Regions from separate parts of the Streptomyces profundus genome, predicted to be linked through region 1. Evidence: riboswitches for the same ligand, from Rfam matches in the RefSeq annotation. Region 1 holds a riboswitch; the other holds the start of a gene.
The links. Region 1 has a riboswitch for glycine ahead of gcvT (glycine cleavage system aminomethyltransferase GcvT). Riboswitches for the same ligand answer to the same signal wherever they lie in the genome.
Positions count from the first base shown of each region.

Region 2: it holds a riboswitch for glycine, as region 1 does, so the genes downstream of both, gcvP (aminomethyl-transferring glycine dehydrogenase) here and gcvT (glycine cleavage system aminomethyltransferase GcvT) in region 1, are expected to answer to the same signal.

Region 1 covers NZ_CP082362.1:5,366,748-5,373,631, reverse strand. The annotation lists gene K4G22_RS23725 (Dps family protein) at 1-127, opposite strand, end outside; gene K4G22_RS23720 (enhanced serine sensitivity protein SseB C-terminal domain-containing protein) at 210-983, opposite strand; gene K4G22_RS23715 (enhanced serine sensitivity protein SseB) at 1,106-1,873, opposite strand; glycine riboswitch at 2,052-2,147, shown strand; glycine riboswitch at 2,148-2,252, shown strand; gene gcvT (glycine cleavage system aminomethyltransferase GcvT) at 2,309-3,427, shown strand; gene gcvH (glycine cleavage system protein GcvH) at 3,507-3,893, shown strand; gene K4G22_RS23700 (L-serine ammonia-lyase) at 3,901-5,283, shown strand; gene K4G22_RS23695 (hypothetical protein) at 5,339-5,782, shown strand; gene K4G22_RS23690 (hypothetical protein) at 6,009-6,410, shown strand; gene K4G22_RS23685 (class I SAM-dependent methyltransferase) at 6,461-6,884, opposite strand, start outside.
Region 2 covers NZ_CP082362.1:129,072-135,955, forward strand. The annotation lists gene gcvP (aminomethyl-transferring glycine dehydrogenase) at 1-1,571, opposite strand, end outside; glycine riboswitch at 1,752-1,850, opposite strand; gene K4G22_RS00625 (PRC-barrel domain-containing protein) at 1,988-2,374, shown strand; gene K4G22_RS00630 (DNA polymerase IV) at 2,281-3,753, opposite strand; gene K4G22_RS00635 (MerR family transcriptional regulator) at 3,799-4,401, opposite strand; gene K4G22_RS00640 (bifunctional nuclease family protein) at 4,545-5,018, opposite strand; gene K4G22_RS00645 (FHA domain-containing protein) at 5,096-5,680, opposite strand; gene K4G22_RS00650 (DUF881 domain-containing protein) at 5,951-6,772, opposite strand; gene K4G22_RS00655 (small basic family protein) at 6,777-6,884, opposite strand, start outside.

The DNA of each region.
Region 1 (6,884 bases):
CGATGATGTTCCAGTGGGTCTGCTTGGCGACCAGCGACAGGTCGATCAGGTCGACCAGCGCGCCGCGCAGCGCCTCGCCCACCACCTTGAGCGTGGCGTCCGGCAGGGTGCTCTTGACGGTGCTCATGCCTCGTGGCTCCTCTCGGCCCGGTCCTCACGTGCCCGCCCCGAGTACCCCGTCGCCGCCCGGCCTACGCGGTGGGCGACGCTCAGGCCCCCGGGTAGCCGTACCCCGAACCGCCCCCGGCGGGGTCGGGCGGATACGGCGCGCCCGGCGCGTCCCTGTCGTAGAACGGGCGGGTGTTGGCGCGCAGCCACATGGCGACCGGATCGTAGCCGTCGGCCATCGCCACCGTGCCGACCGTCAGCCCGTCGGGCACCTCGACCACCGCGTCGCGCATCATGGCGCGCACGGTGTCGGCGCCGTCCGACGGCCGGCCGTCCACATCCAGGCCGATGGCCAGATAGGAGGCCCCGAGCGCGGGGCGCACCCAGGCGCGCCACAGGGCGCGTAGCACGGGCGTGCGCCGGGCGAGCGCGACAAGGCGCGTGTAGAAACGGTCCACGTCGACGCTGGGCTCGCTGATCAGCAGCGGTCCCGCCGGCAGCCGGTCGAGGCCGCCGGCGATCCGTCGCAGATCGAGCCAGGGGATGCCGAGGCCGCCGCCCGGCGCGTGCGGGTTGAGCCACAGCCCCCAGTGCTCCGGGTAGAGCGCGGCGGCGATATCGCGCCCCGGCACCACCTCGTGCTCCCGGGTCCAGCCGCTGGCGGCGAGCTGCGCGGCCGAGGTCACACAGGGCGCGTAGCCGTGGCCGGCGACCTCGACGCCGCCGTAGTGGGCGTCGGGCGCGCCGGGCGCGCCCTGCCACAGCAGCATCCAGACCTCGCCGCCGGCCAGCGCGCCCAGCAGTGCCTCGTAGGTGTCCAACCGGTCCGCCGTCACCTGGGGGAGCAGCTCCTCGACGCCCTGTCCCGCACTCACCTGGGCCCGTCCTCCTCGCGCTGCGGCACAGCTCGGTCGTCAGCCTTCACAGGACCCGTCCCGCGAATCCGTCTCGCAAGCAGCTTGCGAGCCCGTCCTCCGGCTGACAAGGTGCCCCGTGCTCAGGCGCCACGCGAGTAGAACGGCGCCACACACTCGCGCAGCCAGTCCACCACCGGGTCCTGGGCGGCGTCCAACAGGACGAGCTGGACCGGCCAGGCGGCCGGGCTGCGGGCCAGGGCCCGGCCCAGCGCCTCGTTGACCGCGGTGTGGACGGCGTCGTCGAGGCCGTCGAGCTCCACGCCGACGAAGAGCGAGGGGGCGGCGCCCTCGGCGCTCGCCAGGCCGCGTCGCGCGGTGCGCACCGGTGGAAGCGCCGCGAGCTCCTCGGCCGCGGCGGTCAGGAAGGCGACCGGATCGTCCTGCCAGTCCGGCTGGAACAGCCGCATCCGCGCGCCGGAGGGCACGCCTGGCGTGCGCTCCCCCGGGGTCACACGGCACAGCTCGGCGACGGCGAGCGGCGGCACCGGGATGCCGACCGTCCCGCCGGGGTTCACGGCTATCCCCACCTGGGGCGGCAGCCCGCGGGCGAACTCCCAGGCCGGCGCGACCGTGAACGGCAGATGGGAGGCGCCGCCGAGGTGCAGCTGCTCGGCGGAGCTGAAGACCGGCACGAACACCCCGCCGGCGAGGTCGATGGTGGGCAGGTCGAGCGTCTTGCTCTCCCGGCCGCCGCCCTCGGGCAGCGGCACCCAGACGGCGCTGCGGGAGAGCACTCGGAGGAGCTTCGGGGCCGCGTCCGGCACGCCGAGCGAGGCGGCCAACGTCTCCTCCAGCTCGTTGCTCGGCCAGCCGCCGCCGAATCCGGGACCCGCCCTGTGCTCGCTCATCCGCTCTTTCCACTCCCTCGTCGTTCCTGGCCCTCGGTGTTCCCCGGCCCCGGAAGGGCCCCGGGTCGAAGCGAACCCTAACGGTGTTCGGCTCTTGCCCCCGCCGGCATCCGTGCGATGATGGCCGGGCCGCAACCGCGGAGCAACACCGTTCAGCCACAAGTACATATCGGCCGTTTGACCACGCGCGGGAGAGTCCCCGGTTTTCGCTCCGGGGCGCCGAAGGAGCAAGTCCTCCCTTGAATCTCTCAGGCCCCGTTACCGCGCGCGGGAGGCAGATCTGAAAAGCGGGCCGGTTTCGCCGGCCCCACCCACGGTGCAAGCCGCCGTCCGGCAGGGCGCGGCGAACCTCTCAGGTGCCGATGACAGAGGGGGAGGGCCAAGGCGCGCGCGTCCGCGTGTCGCCCGTCGCCCGTACCCCCTGGAGCAAGCCCCATGTCCGACTCCCCTCGCGTCACCGCCCTGGACGCCGTGCACCGCGCGCTCGGTGCCACCATGACGGACTTCGCCGGCTGGTCGATGCCGCTGCGCTACGGCAGCGAGCGCGCCGAGCACGAGGCGGTGCGCACGGCGGCCGGCCTCTTCGACCTCTCCCATATGGGCGAGATCGCCGTGCTGGGCGAGGAGGCGGGCGCGCTGCTGGACTTCGCGCTGGTGGGGCGGCTCTCCGCGCTGCGGGTCGGCCGCGCCAGGTACACCATGATCTGTGCCGAGGACGGCGGCATCCTGGACGATCTGATCGTCTACCGACTGGCCGAGGCCGAGTTCCTGGTGGTGGCCAACGCGGGGAACGCCGAGCGGGTGCTGACCGCGCTGAGCGAGCGCGCCGCCGGCTTCGCCGCCGAGGTCCGCGACGACCGCGACGCGTACGCGCTGCTGGCCGTCCAGGGCCCGGCCGCCGCCGGGGTGCTGGCCGAGCTGACGGACGCCGACCTGGCGGGGCTGCGCTACTACGCCGGACTGCCGGGGACGGTGGCGGGGAAGCCGGCCCTGATCGCCCGGACGGGGTACACGGGCGAGGACGGGTTCGAGCTGTTCGTGGCCCCGGCCGACGCCGAGGCGCTCTGGGCGGCGCTCACGGCGGCGGGGGCCGCCGACGGTCTGGTGCCGTGCGGTCTCGCCTGCCGGGACACGCTGCGCCTGGAGGCGGGGATGCCGCTCTACGGGCACGAACTCACCGAGCGGACCACGCCGTTCGACGCGGGGCTCGGCCGGGTGGTGAAGTTCGAGAAGCCGGGCGACTTCGTGGGGCGCGCGGCTCTGGAACGCGCCGCCGAGCGCGCCGCGAGCGCCCCTCCGCGGGTGCTGGTCGGCCTGGTGGCCGCCGAGCGCCGGGTCCCGCGCGCCGGGTATCCGGTGGTGGACGCGACGGGCGCCGTCATCGGCGAGGTCACCTCGGGCGCGCCCTCGCCCACGCTGGGCCGCCCCGTCGCCATCGCCTATGTCGACGCCACGCACGCCGAGCCGGGAACGGCGGGCGTCGCCGTCGACATCAGGGGCACGGCGGCGCCGCACGAGGTGATCGCGCTGCCGTTCTACACCCGGCAGCGCTGACCCGCACACCCTCCGGCGCACGCCGCGCCGAACCTCGACGACCGACCACGATGAACCCCATCCAGGAGAATCAGCTGTCATGAGCAACCCCCAGCACCTGCGCTACAGCAAGGAACACGAGTGGCTGTCGGAGTCGGCCGACGGCGTCGCCACGGTGGGCATCACGGAGTTCGCGGCCACCGCGCTCGGCGATGTGGTCTACGTCCAGCTCCCCGAGGTCGGCGACACCGTCACCGCCGGCGACTCCTGCGGCGAGCTGGAGTCCACCAAGTCGGTCAGCGACCTCTACGCCCCGGTCAACGGCGAGATCACCGAGGTCAACCAGGCCGTAGTCGACGATCCGGCGCTGGTCAACTCCGCGCCCTTCGAGGCCGGTTGGCTCTTCAGGGTGCGTATCGACAGCGCGTCTGACGCGCCGGCCGAGCTGATGTCGGCGGACGAGTACGCCGCCTTCACCGAGCAGTGAGCCGGCCGTGGCTCTCTCCGCCTTCGACCTGTTCAGCGTCGGCATCGGCCCGTCCAGCTCGCACACCGTGGGGCCGATGCGCGCGGCGCTGATGTTCGCCCGCCGGCTCAAGGACGAGGGCGCGCTGGCCGCCACCGCCGCCGTGCGCGTCGAGCTGTACGGCTCGCTGGGCGCGACCGGCCACGGGCACGGCTCGCCCAAGGCCGTGCTGCTCGGGCTTGAGGGCCACGCCCCGGAGACCGTCGATGTCGCGGCGGCCGAGGCCGAGGTCGACCGGGTGCGGAGCAGCCGCCGGCTGCGCCTGCTGGCCACCGACCTCGGCGAGGCGCATCCGATCGGGTTCGACCCGGACACCGATCTGGTGCTGTACCGCAGGCGTTCGCTGCCCGCGCACGCCAACGGCATGGTCTTCCGCGCCTCGGACGCCGACGGCCACCCGCTGCTGACCGGGACGTACTACTCGGTCGGCGGCGGCTTCGTCGTCGAGGAGGACGCCGACGGCACGGCCAGGATCCGGGTCGACGACCGGCAGCCGCGCCATCCGTTCCGCACCGGCGCCGAGCTGCTGGCGCTGACCCGCGCCACCGGCCTCTCCGTCTCGGCGCTGATGCTGCGCAACGAGGCGCTGTGGCGCGGCGAGGCCGAGGTCCGCGACGGGCTGCTGGACATCTGGGCGGTGATGCGGGAGTCCGTCGAACGAGGGCTCTCCGAGGAGGGCATCCTGCCCGGCGGCCTCCGGGTGCGCCGGCGCGCGGCGGCCTCGGCGCGCCGGCTCCGCGCGGAGACCGGCGGCGCCGCGCACGAGTTGGAGTGGGTCACGCTCTACGCGATGGCCGTCAACGAGGAGAACGCGGCGGGCGGCCGGGTGGTCACCGCGCCCACCAACGGCGCGGCCGGCATCATCCCCGCCGTCCTCCGCTACTACCTGGACTTCGTGCCGGGCGCGGACGCCGACGGCGTGGTCAGGTTCCTGCTGGCCGCGAGCGCGGTGGGGATGCTGTTCAAGGAGAACGCGTCCATCTCGGGCGCCGAGGTCGGCTGCCAGGGCGAGGTCGGCTCGGCGTGCTCCATGGCCGCCGGCGGCCTCGCCGAGGTGCTGGGCGGCACCCCGGAACAGGTGGAGAACGCCGCCGAGATCGGCATCGAGCACAATCTGGGCCTCACCTGCGACCCGATCGGCGGCCTGGTGCAGATCCCCTGCATCGAACGCAACGGCATGGCGGCGGTCAAGGCGATCACCGCGGCCCGCCTGGCGCTGCGCGGCGACGGTCGCCACCATGTCTCCCTGGACAAGGCCATCGCCACCATGAAACAGACCGGTGCCGATATGAGCGTCAAGTACAAGGAGACGGCCAGGGGCGGCCTCGCGGTGAACATCGTGGAGTGCTGAGACGCCGCGTCGCCCCCCGTTGACAGGGGTTCGGATCCCCCGCTTGATGGTCTCCATGAGCGGACATCAGGGGTGGGCGCCGATCCGTTGGGCCGTGGTTCTGGTGGTGCTGTCGGCCGTCGCGTGCGGCGCGGACGGGGAGCCGACGCCCGACCCGCCTCCCCCGCCGTCGGCCGAACCTCCCGTCCCCGACGCGTTCGTCGGGGACTGGTACGGCCACAACCGACGCCTCACCATCCCGCCGGACGGCGCCGTCTCCTACGCCTGGCGGGACTACGGGGCGCGGGAACCCACCTTCATCGAGCTGGAGTTGGAGCTGCGCCCCGAGGGGGACGCCCTCGGGGGCGAGGTCGTCGGCACCAGCGGCGCCGACGTCCCCGAGGGCACCGGCGTCCGGGTCGAGCCCTATGAGCCCCACGTGCTCGCGGTCCGGCTGACGGGCGGCGAGACGGCCCTCGTCTGCGGCAAGGAGGCCCCACCGGGCCGGTGCGGCGCCTGACCGCACCTCACCGACCGGCGGCGGTCAACGAGGACGGCCGCTCGTCTCGACGCGGCCCTCCGCTGGCGCTCAGAGCCAAACACCTGGCGCTCTAGGCGCAGGCGGCGGCCTGACGGTTGTGGTTGGCTGCCCCCGGGCGAGCGCGGACGGCTCCCCCGCCGGGGCGCCGCCCGCGCCGCTGCCGCATCCGTCCTTTCGTCCGCTGACTCGATTTCGGGGAGAGCAGATGACACGTCCACGTTCACGTTCACGCGCGCTACGGCTGCTGATGTCCTTCGCACTGATCACCGGCGGTGCGACCGCCGCGGGCACGGCGCCGGCAGCCGCCGCGCCCGTTGGCCCCATGGCCTGCTACGACCAAGCCGTCAGCTACGAGACCACCGCGATCGGGGAAAGGCACAGGTGGCCGTCCACCGGATGGGCCACGACGAGCCCGCACTGCAACGACATCAACGTCAAGGCCCTCTACCGCACCGATGTGCGGGTCTGTTTCCGCGCGACCGACACTTGCAACGGCGTGAAAACCGCCTACGCGGGCACCTGGATACTGGCCGCGACCAATGTGCGGGACGGAACGGCCTACCACCTCAGCTTCTCCAGCTGGAGCGTGGGGGAGGCGGCGGCCTGACGGGAGTTCGTTGGTCGTGCGTGGTGGTGGTCCTCTGATCGGCTGCGGGTTCAGGGGAGTTGGACCAGGTGCATCCGGTACTGCTCCACCTGGGGCAGCCGCTGGCGGGCGAGGTCGTCGAGCATGCGTCGGTGGGGGGTGGGCAGGCCGGCGTGCACCGCGTGGGGCAGTGAGGTCAGGGTGTGGGAGCCGAGGATCCGGGTGCCCGGGACCCAGTCGGTGAGTACGTCGATGTCGTCACACCCCCAGCGCAGCCGGGCCGCCACCTTGCTGAGCGCGTCGTGTCCGTCCTGGGCGCCGACCAGCGCGGTGCTGTTGGTGTCGAGCGCCAGCAGCGCGCCGGGGAAGCGGCGCGCGAGGCGCCGAAGGAGTTGGCGTACCGCCTCCTCCGCGAGGAACGGCAGCACCGCCTCGGCGCTGAACAGCCAGGGCCCTTCGGCCCGTTGGGCGATCTCGTCCAGCCATGCCTCCTCC
Region 2 (6,884 bases), 5.2 Mb from region 1:
ACCGTGGCGTTGAGCTTCATCGTGCAGGAACCCAGCGGGATCATGCCCCGGTCCAACGCGTAGTCACGGTCGGCCAGCCGGCGCAGATAGCGCAGCATCGCGGTCTCGGAGCGGTGCTGGTGGAAGACCGGGTGTTCGAGATACCCGTCCTGCCGGGCCAGTTCGGCCGGCAGCGCCTCGGGGACGCGCGCGTCCAGCTCCGGAATGTCCGCCTCGTCGCCGGGGACGCCGAACGCCGCCCAGACGACGGCCAGTTGCGCGCGCGTGGTGGTCTCGTCACAGGCGATGCCGACCCGGTCGGCGTCGATCTGGCGCAGGTTGACGCCCGCCTCGCACGCGGCGGCGACCACCGCGCCGGCACGTCCAGGCACCGTGGCGGTGACGGTGTCGAAGAACGACGCGTGCGCCACCGCCACGCCGCCCTCGCGCAGCCCGGCGGCGAGCAGCGCCGCGTAGCGGTGGGTGCGGCGGGCGATCGCGGCCAGCCCCTCGGGGCCGTGGTAGACGGCGTAGAGGCCGGCCATCACGGCGAGCAGGACCTGGGCGGTGCAGATGTTGCTGGTGGCCTTCTCCCGGCGGATGTGCTGCTCCCTGGTCTGGAGCGCCAGCCGGTAGGCGGGCTTGCCGGCCGCGTCCTTGGAGACGCCGACCAGACGCCCCGGCAGGTTGCGTGCGTAGCGCTCGCGCACGGCCATGAACCCGGCGTGCGGGCCGCCGAAGGCCATTGGCACGCCGAAGCGCTGGCTGGAGCCGACCGCGATGTCGGCGCCCAGCGAACCCGGCGAGGCCAACAGGGTGAGGGCCAGCAGATCGGCGGCGACGGTGACCACCGCGCCCAGCGCGTGCGCCTCCTCGATGACCGGGCGCGGGTCGCGCACGGCGCCCGAGGCGCCCGGGTACTGCAACAGCACGCCGAACACGCCGCGCTCGGCGGCCTCCTCGGGGATGCCGTCGCCCAGATCGGCCACCAGCACCTCGACGCCCGTCGGCTCGGCCCGGGTCCGCACCACCTCGATGGTCTGCGGCAGGCAGTCGGCGTCCACCAGGAACAGCCCGTCCCTCACCTTGCCCACCCGGCGGGAGAGCGCCATCGCCTCGGCCGCGGCCGTGCCCTCGTCGAGCAGCGAGGCCCCGGCCGTCGGCAGCCCGGTCAGATCGGCCACCACCGTCTGGAAGTTCAGCAGCGCCTCAAGGCGCCCCTGGGAGATCTCCGGCTGGTAGGGCGTGTACGCGGTGTACCAGGCCGGGTTCTCCAGCACGTTGCGCTGGATGACCGGCGGGGTGAAGGTGCCGTGGTAGCCGAGGCCGATCATGGAGTGCAGCACGGTGTTGCGGGACGCCAGCTCCCGCAGTTCGGCCAGCACCGCCGCCTCGTCGCGGGCGTCGGGCAGCCGCAGCGCCTCGGTGCTGGCGATGGCCTCCGGGACGGCGGCGGCGGTGAGTTCGTCCAACGAGCCGAACCCCACCTGGGCCAGCATCTTCGCCTCGGCTGCCCCGTCGGGGCCGATATGGCGGTCGGCGAACGGGATGCCCTGTTCCAGGGCGGTCAACGACGTCGGGTGCGCGGTCATCTGTGGAGGCTCCTTGTGGCCGTGGGCGACCTACGGGGCGCCAGGCGGCGGTGCCTGACTGCCTCCCCCTCTGTCATACGACCTGAGAGCTTCGCCCCGCGCCACCGCGCCCGGGCTTGCACCGTCGGTGAGGACACCCGCGCGGCGACGCCGCGCACGCGTCCTGCTTTCCAGAGTGGTTTCGCCCGCGCGGTACGGGTGCCTGAGAGATTCCGGGGAGGATTTGCTCCTTCGGCGCCCGCCGCCCGAGAGGCGGCAGGACTCTCCCGCGCGAGGTTGCCAACCGCCTTCGAGACTACCAGCGGCCGACCCGGCCGCTAAGGGGTGGCCGTCGACTGGCCGGGCACCGGTTTGTGCCCTTGGGTAGAAGCTACAGAGGGCTTGTGCAGCGTCCCGGGCGACCAGCAGGAGGAACCGTGCGAACCGATATCGATCCACGCAGTCTGATCGGCCGCAAGGCGCTGGACCGCCACGGCGACAAGATCGGCACCGTGGACGAGGTGTATCTGGACGACGCGACCGGCGTCCCCGAGTGGGCCGCGGTGCGCACCGGGCTCTTCACCCGGGACGCCTTCGTGCCGCTGGAGCCCAGCGAGCTGGTCGGCAACGCGCTCCGGGTGCCGTTCGACCGGGCCCTGATCCGCCGCGCCCCGGATCTGGGCGTGGGCCGTCATCTCTCGCCCGAGCAGGAGCTCCAGCTCTACCGCCACTACGGGCTCGACCTGCCCGAGGAGGCCGCCGGAAGGCCCCCGGGGGACGGCGACTTCGGCCGGCTGGCCGGCTCGGAGGACGCGGAGAGCTGACCGGCCGCCACCTCGGGCACCAGCGGCAGCGGCGTCCCTCGCCGCAGCTCCGCGTCGTCCACGGCGAAGGTGCGCACCCGACCGGGACGGGTGTCGTCGGGGCGCTCGAAGCGGACGGTGACACGGCCGACGCCGCTGCCCTGCACCCAGCCGGGGCCGAACCGCTCGTGCGCGACATCGAGGCCGGGCAGCCAACGCCGGTCGGGCTCCTCGCCGGCCGGCGCCGAGGGGCTCCGGTCGACGACCGAGGCGTCCCCCGGGGTGGGGGGCGGGGCCGGCTCCGCCAGACGGGCGTCCCTCGCGCTCTGGGCGCTCTGGGCGAAGAGGTCCTCCTGGGTGAAGTCGGCCAATCCGCTGACGCCGACTCCCAGCAGCCTGACCCCCTCGGTGGTGTCGACGCTCTCCAGCAGCCGCTCGGCCGCCTCCTTCACCACCGCGGGGTCGTCCGTGGGGCCGCGCAGCGTCTCGGAGCGGGTCAGCGTGCTGAAGTCGTAGCGCCGGACCTTGAGCACCACCGTGCGGCCGGAGCGCCCCGCGGCCCGCAGCCGCCCCACACAGCGCTCGGCGAGGCGGCTCACCTCGAACCTGATCCGGGCCCGGTCCGTCACATCCACCTCGAAGGTGTCCTCGACCGAGACGGACTTCGTGTCCCGCTCCGCCACCACCGGGCGGTCGTCGACCCCCAGCGCCATCCGGAAGAGACCGCCGCCGTGGGCCTTCCCCAGCAGCCGCAGCAGCTCCGCCTCGCCGGCCTCGACCGTCTCCTCGATGGTGTGGATCCCGGCCCGGCGCAGCACCTCGGCGGTGGCCGGGCCGACGCCGGGCAGGGTGCGCACCGGCAGCGGGGCCAGCAGCTCGCGCTCCGTGCCCGGCTCGATCAGCACCAGCCCGTCGGGCTTGGCGCGCTCCGAGGCGATCTTGGCCAGCATCTTGGCGCCGGCGAGACCGACCGAGCCGGTGACCCCCGTGACGGCGGCGATCTCGGCGCGCAGCCGCTCCCCGACGGCCAGCGCCTCGGCGGCGGTGGCCGCGCTGGCCCCGGCGGCCAGATCGACGAACGCCTCGTCCAGGCTGAGCGGTTCGACCAGCGGGGAGAGCCGGGCCAGCAGCCCCATCACCCGGTCGCTGACCGCGCGATAGACCTCGAACCTGGGCGTCAGGTAGGCGCCGTGCGGGCACAGCCGGCGCGCCTGCGCCGTGGGCATCGCCGAACGGACCCCGAACCGGCGGGCCTCATAGGAAGCCGTCGCCACGACGCCGCGCGGCCCGATGCCGCCGACGATCACCGGCTTCCCGCGCAGGCTCGGCTTGGACGCCTGCTCCACCGAGGCGTAGAAGGCGTCCATATCGAGGTGCAGGATGGTTGGCTGGCCCCTCACCCACCCGATGGTGCCCTATGGCACTGACAGTGCCGGGGTGCGCGCTCAGCCGACGCGGTGCCGCCGCCGGGCCAGCTCGTCCTCGGGGTGCTCGGCCGGCACCTGCTCGCCCGTGTCGACCCGCTCGGCGTGCAGCAGGGCGAGCGCCGCCTCCACATCGCTCCAGACCGCGCCGACCGCGATACCGAAGACGCCCCGCCCGCCGCGGAGCAGCTCGGCCAGCTCGTCGGGCGAGGAGCAGCGGTAGACGGCGGCGCCGTCGCTCATCAACGTCATCTGGGCCAGCTCGCCCAGCTCGGCGGTGCGCAGCGCCTCGGCGGTGGCACGGATCGCCTGGAGGGAGACGCCGGCGTCCAACAGCCGCTTCACGATCTTCAGGACGAGCACGTCGCGGAAGCCGTACAGCCGCTGGCCGCCCGCTCCTGGCGCCGGGCGGACGCTGGGCTGGACCAGCCCGGTGCGCGCCCAGTAGTCGAGCTGGCGGTAGGTGATCCCGGCGGCGGCGCAGGCGCTCGGGCCTCGGTACGCCAACCGCTCGACGGCCGCCCGCCCCTGCGGGGCGAGGGACTGCCGCAGCCCGGGGCGTGGCGCCGCGCCGGGCCGGGCCGCTCCGCCCCCGACCGCTCTGCTGTCGCCGTTACCTGTCACGCCGGCCTCCGTTCCACATGCCCCGACCGTGCCTTCGTCACTCACCGGCTGTCACGATGAGCACGCACACAGCGCTCCTCCCAAGACATGCCCCATTGACGCTAGGGATCCACACTCAGCGCGTCAACGATCGCCACGCGCCGCTACTGGCTGCTGGTACCGAAGTCCTCTGGGGAGATCTGGTCGAGGAACTCGCGGAACCGCTCCACCTCGTCCTCCTGCTCGTCGGGAATGATGATCCCGGCGTCGTCGAGCACGGCGTCGCTGCCGTAGATCGGCGTGCCGACCCGCAGCGCGAGCGCTATCGCGTCCGACGGGCGGGCGCTGACCTCGACCCCGCTGGCGAAGACCAGCTCGGCGTAGAAGACCCCATCGCGCAGATCGGTGATCCGCACCGCGCTGAGTTCCTGTTCCACCGCTTCGAGAACGTTCTTGAAGAGGTCGTGCGTCAGCGGCCTGGCAGGCGTCATCCCCTGCTGGGCGAACGCGATGGCGGTCGCCTCACCAGGCCCGATCCAGATCGGGAGGTAGCGATCGCCACCGACTTCTCGGAGGAGCACGATGGGCTGGTTATTGGGCATTTCCACCCGTACGCCCACGACATCGAGCTGATTCACACAGCAACCCTAGGCCGTGCCCGGGGCATTTGGATAGTCGAGCCCCGTCCCAGCGCGCTCCCCACGCCCGCGCGGCCTCAGAATCCCTGCCGCCCGGCGAAGTACACCATGCGGTACTTCCCGATCTGCACCTCGTCGCCGTTGGCCAGCACCAGGGCGTCGATCTGCTCACGGTTCACATAGGTGCCGTTGAGGCTGCCGACATCGCTGACCGTGAACCCGCCGTCCGGGCTGCGCCGGAACTCCACATGGCGGCGGGAGACCGTCACGTCGTCCAGGAAGATGTCGCTCTGCGGGTGCCGACCCGCCGTGGTGACATCGCTGTCCAACAGGAACCGGCTCCCCGAGTTCGGCCCTCGGCGAACGACCAGCAGCGCCGATCCGGCCGGCAGCGCGTCCACCGCGGCCTGGGCCTCGGAGGAGAGCACCGGCGTCGGATGCTGCCCGGTGGCCTCGGCCTCGTACGCCTCCAGGCCCGAGATGGAGATCGTCGAGGTGGTCTCGGACGCTCCCTCGACGCCAGGGCGCAGCGAGGCGCCGCAGTGGGAACAGAAACGGCTGTGCAGCGCGTTGCCGTGGCCGCAGCGACCGCAGGAGGGACCGGCGGAGCCGGGCCCCTGGTCCGCTATACCGCCTGGGCCCCCGACCTCGTCACGGAACAACGGACGCCCGGACGGCGGCGCTGGCGGCTCGCCTTGCTGGCGGGCGCGGGCCCCCGCGGCACTGTGGGTACCGCTCTGACGCCTGCCGAACAACCTAGCGAAAAAACTCACCAGCGATCCCCTCGCACCTAGCCCGGCCCGTGTCGAACGAACCGGTCCATTCTCTCTCACCGACCACACACGTCATCCTGACAACGTGAATGGTCTCCCTTCAGTTTCCCTCACTGAGCGGCACGGCGATCCGATAGCTCCCGTGACGTCGAGGTTCGATCATGATGACGACTGAGCGTAGTCAGGCTGCTCCGCCGATCGCAAGGCGTCCACGACGACCGTCTCCGGACGGTCGACCGTGACCGTGGCCTGCTTGTTCTCCAGGGACTGCACCACGCCTCCCGGGATGTTCAGCGCCGGCTCCAGATCCTGCGGGCGGCCGATCGCCTCGATCACGAACGGCGCGCGAATCCCCTCGTCATCCACCCGTACCCCACCGTTGTGGTCCACAAAAGAGGTACTGGCGACGATCCGCACATCGTTGATCTGGAGCGCCTCGGCACCCGCGGCGCGCAGTTCCTGGACCGCGTCGAGCAGCATGTCGGCCTGCACCGCGCCGCGCGGGTCGTCGACGCGCAGCGTGATGCCCGGGCCCTCGGCTGCCACCGTGCCCGCCAGCACGCCCAGTTGCCGCTCCCGCTCCTCGGTCTGGCGGCGGGCCTCCTCGGCCTGGTCGGTGCTGTTCTCCAGCTCGGCGCGCTGGTCCTCCAGGGTGCTCTTCTCGTCCTCAAGGCGGGCCGAGCGGTCCTCCAGGTCGCTGAGGATGCGCACCAGGTCCTCGGGGCGCGCCCCGCGCAGCGCCGTGTCCTCGCTGCCGGCCGCCCTGACCTGGATGGCCAGGCCGAGACCGAGGACGAACAGCAGGACGGCGGCGACCAGTTGCCCTCTGCTGGCCCTGGGCGGCCAGAGCGCGGCCACCAGCGCGGCCCGCCCGGTGGGGCGTGTCGGTGGCCGCCCAGCCGGCTGCGCGGCGTCCTCGGGGCCATCGGCGGCGTGTTTCCCGTGGGGTCCGTGTTTCCCGTGGGCCGGGTCGCGGGTCATGGCCTCACGCTCCGAAGACATGGCGCCGGATGGCCGCCGCGTTGGAGAAGATCCGGATGCCGAGCACCACGACCACACCCGTGGACAGCTGGGCGCCCACGCCCAGCTTGTC